2 regions of the Kurthia sp. ISK08 genome follow, and region 1 is predicted to be linked to the other one. Evidence: riboswitches for the same ligand, from Rfam matches in the RefSeq annotation. Region 1 holds a riboswitch; the other holds the start of a gene.
What was found. A riboswitch is a leader RNA that binds a small molecule or an ion and turns the genes downstream of it on or off. The one in region 1 is predicted to bind thiamine pyrophosphate.
Positions count from the first base shown of each region.

Region 2: another riboswitch for thiamine pyrophosphate. It lies ahead of thiT (energy-coupled thiamine transporter ThiT); the one in region 1 lies ahead of ACKVQX_RS07930 (ABC transporter ATP-binding protein).

Region 1 is NZ_JBJXHL010000003.1:264,232-266,439, forward strand. It holds gene ACKVQX_RS07925 (TIGR04104 family putative zinc finger protein) at 1-914, shown strand, start outside; TPP riboswitch at 977-1,085, shown strand; TPP riboswitch at 1,151-1,258, shown strand; gene ACKVQX_RS07930 (ABC transporter ATP-binding protein) at 1,280-2,056, shown strand; gene ACKVQX_RS07935 (ABC transporter permease) at 2,053-2,208, shown strand, end outside.
Region 2 is NZ_JBJXHL010000008.1:75,643-77,850, forward strand. It holds gene ACKVQX_RS13450 (peptidylprolyl isomerase) at 1-204, shown strand, start outside; gene ACKVQX_RS13455 (DUF4870 domain-containing protein) at 247-600, opposite strand; TPP riboswitch at 716-815, shown strand; gene thiT (energy-coupled thiamine transporter ThiT) at 911-1,474, shown strand; gene map (type I methionyl aminopeptidase) at 1,644-2,208, shown strand, end outside.

The DNA.
Region 1 (2,208 bases):
TAGAACCACCTTCTTTATACTATGTTGTCGAAGTAACGAAAGAGAACAACGAAGTCGAAACCTTTTTACTATTTTCGAATGACGAAGATACACAGTATTATGTAAAAGAACTTGATACAGATAAGATTTATAAATGGGTTGACAGTGTAGAGGAAACGGAACTCTTTTTCAAATTAAAACCAAGTGTTATGGAGATAGCACTCATCGCATTTATTTTATGTATACCCACTTTATTTTCAACATTATTCATTGAAAAAGAGAAGAAAGAACCCTATGAATATCAAAATAAAGTGAAAAATATTTTCGGGAAAATAGCATTCGTTACGACTATGCTTTTTGCATGGTACGTCATTTGGAAAACCAGAAATATTTTTTATGGTTTATTAATCTTTACATTTGCATCAATTATCGGTTCATTCAATAAAAACCATATTCGAATGAGCCGTCCAAATGCGATGAAGTTATTAGAAGGAACGAAGGATATACTGAGTTACACATATGCCTTTACAATATTTATTTTTATACTGTACCGTAATCAAAACGCTCTATACGTAGGAATTGCCTTTATTGTTTTAAGCTTTATTTTATGGTTTGTCATGAAAAATCGTGAAGAAGTAACGTGTCCACATTGCGACGAAGTGCTCGACTATCGGACGACGTGGAAACTTCAGTGGGGTATGAAGAAATATCAAGCATGTGGACATTGTGCACAACCGATTTATTTAAACAAAAGACGTATTGATCTACAAAGCTTCCTGCTAAGTCTTGTGTTAGGCGCATTATCAATCGGAGCGCATCTGTACGGAATTCATACAGCGTATATTATCGGTGTTATCATCGTTTATATGATTTACTTTATGTTATTTTCACCGCTCTTTATTCGTGTCGACAAAGAGGACAAACCACTTTGGTGATGAAAATAAAACCAACTATTGCATAAATTACTAGGGAGTGCTATACTCACCTTAACAAAATCATAGTGTGCTAGGAGTGCTGGTGTTGCCAGCTGAGATGGAGCCGTAAGCTCTGGATTCTTTCAACCTGATCTAGTTCATACTAGCGTAGGGAAGCCGTTTCGACCGAAAAAACAATTTCAGGTCCCTGTTTCGATACGTGTATGGAGACAGGGGCTTTTTCTAATTTCATAATGCTTCACCACTAGGGGTGCCGTTTTTACGTGCTGAGAGAGGTTTCGACACCTTAACCCTTATTACCTGATCTAGTTCGGACTAGCGTAGGGAAGTGGCATGCGATGATTCTGTCATTTGCAGCCATTTCGATTCTTTGTCGAGATGGCTTTTTTTATAGAGGAGGAAGATCATTGGAGAGTTTAGCTTTACAAGATGTCTGTTTTCGTTACGAAGAACAACCCATTTTAGACCATGTTCATTTTTCCATTCAAGAAGGTGAATTCGTTTCGTTAATTGGTCCGAGTGGTTGCGGAAAAAGTACGATTTTCCGTCTCATTACAGGTCTATCTCAGGCACAGTCGGGACAAGTGACCGTAGCGAAACAACCTGTAGGCTATATGCCACAGCAAGATTTACTGCTCCCTTGGCGAACTGTATTACAAAATACATTATTGCCATTAGAATGTCAGCGAATACCGAAAAAGAGAGCAGAAGAACAGAGTAAGGCGTTACTCGAGGAATTTGGTCTAGGAGCTTACATGCATAAAAAACCAAAAGACTTATCGGGTGGCATGCGCCAACGTGTTGCCTTCATTCGTGCATTGAATGCTTCACAAGATGTACTGTTACTCGATGAACCATTTAGTGCACTTGATGCACTGACGAAGATGGAGTTACAAGATTGGTTATACATACAAGCGAAGAAATGGCGTAAAACCATTTTATTTATTACGCATGATGTGGATGAAGCGCTCTATTTATCAGATCGTATTCTAACTGTACAGCAGACACCAATTCATACGCTACACGAAACGATTGTCCCAATGGAACATAAAAGACAGCGTTCAGATTTAGCAAGTAAGGAGGTGCAAGACGTGAAGCAACAACTGATTTACATGTTGCAACAAGGACGTCAGCAATTATGAGAAAAAATGCACCTGCGATTTACGTGAGTGTGGGACTGCTACTCATTTGGGAAGTATTTGCGCGCTGGCTAAATGAGATGTACATCTTACCGTCTCCAACAGCCATCTTACAAAAGATGTGGGATTTTAGAGAAGCTCTATTTACCGTCCAT
Region 2 (2,208 bases), on a different contig from region 1:
GATATTAGTGACCCAATCAAAACAGATTATGGTTACCATATTATCAAAGTAACAGGTACAGTCGATGCAAAAACAGCGAAGTATGAAGAGGTCAAAGACAAAGTAAAAGAAGCGTATATTGAAGCGCAAATTAGCGCACAATATTCAAGTTGGTTAACAGAGAAAATGGCAGACTACGACATTACAAATACACTCAGTAAATAACAAAAGAAGCAGTATGAGAATTATCTCAGCTGCTTCTTTTTCTTACATAGTTGTACTTTTTTGGTTTAATACTTGAATGCCGCGAACGATATTCCAAATGACAATCGCCAATGAGAATAAAGCCATGAAAATGATGAAAATAATGACACCTATACCAAGTGCAGCACCTGTTGAATCACTCATTTCAGCTGATGCAAAGATACCCATTGTTGCTAAAATAATAAAGAAAATAACTGCAGGAACATAAAGTAACAAGTGAGAAATAAGTGCATGTGTTGCGTGTTTTTTTACATCACGATCTTTTACAACGAGCATAACAATCAGCGGTAAAATAAAGCCTGCAAAGAAAATACTGAAGTAACAAAGTGATGATAAAATACGATTATTCTGTTCCATGATAACCCTCCCTTTTGTTCATAATAACTTATATACGTATAAAAATGGAAATCGTTTCATGCTATTGCTATATTTCGTTAAATTCAGTAGAATGAGAGTGTTCAAAAATAATGATGTAAACCACAAGGGGTGCATACGTGCTGAGAGAGAGTTTCGACTCCAACCCTTCGAACCTGTAAGTTAACACTTGCGTAGGAATGTGGATAGAAACCGACATATAACGATGTCAGGCTCTGTCCTGATGTCGTTTTTTTTATCTAGATTACCACAGGAATTGTGTAAGACATCAAATCAATGGAGGTTCATAAAGATGAACAAACAAAGATTATTAATGATGATTGAGGTGGCCATTTTTGCGGCGATTGGTTTTATTTTAGACAAACTATCGTTTTCGATTTGGGCACAGGGTGGTTCCATTAGTTTAGTTATGGTACCAATCGTATTGATGGCGATGCGTTGGGGAACATTACCAGGGCTTGCGACAGGTCTTATTGTAGGGGTACTACAAGTTTTAACAGGTGCAAGTATTTTAACCCCATTACAAGGATTTTTAGATTACTTCTTTGCGTTCACAATTGTCGGGATTGCTGGAGTTTTCCGTCCGATGGTTATTCGTGCTTCAAAACAGAAAAAAGATGGCGCAATGCTTGGCTGGATTTTAGTGGGTACAGCAATTGGTGGAATCCTACGACTGATTTCACATACAGTAGCAGGCGCAGTATTCTTCGCAAGTTATGCGGGCGACCAAAACCCATGGATTTATTCTGTTGTTTATAATAGCTCGTATATGATTCCAGCTATTATTTTAACAGCTGTCGTGATTTATCTATTGTTTAGAGCAGCACCTAAGTTATTCGTTCAAAAGACGTATTAAGAATAAAAACGTAGCGACTAAGAAATCGTTACGTTTTTTATTATATATATATCCACCTAAATAAAAACTTTTACTGAATGTATGAAAGAATGCATAGACTTTTTATATGTATCTACAAAAATTATGATATAGTTAAGAGTAGAATTTTATATAGAAGGGACCGTTATACATGATTGCAACAACTCAACAAGAAATCGATGCGTTATTAAAAGCGGGTCGTGCCATGGCAGAAATTCGCGAGGCAATGAAAGCTGCGACAAAACCAGGCGTTACAACAAAAGAGCTAGATGAATTAGCTGGTAAACTATTTGAAGAAAAAGGTGCAGTATCTGGACCAAAAGCAGAATATGACTTCCCAGGTTTCACATGTATTAGTGTAAACGAGGTCGTAGCACATGGCATTCCAAACGATACACCTCTAAAAGAAGGCGATATGATTAATATTGATGTATCGGGTCATGTGGATGGTTTTTATGCAGATACAGGTATTTCATTTATCGTAGGTGATGCTGAAAAGCCAGAATTACAAAAATTATGTGATGTAGCACAGTCAGCTTTTGATCGTGCTATGACAAAGGTTAAACCAGGTTCTAAATTGAATCAAATTGGTAAAGCTGTAGAACGTGAAGCGCATGATAATGGTTTAAAAGTAATTATGAACCTAACAGGTCATGGTGTAGGACACTCATTACATGAAGAACCACAATATGTATTGAACTATTATGATGCATGGG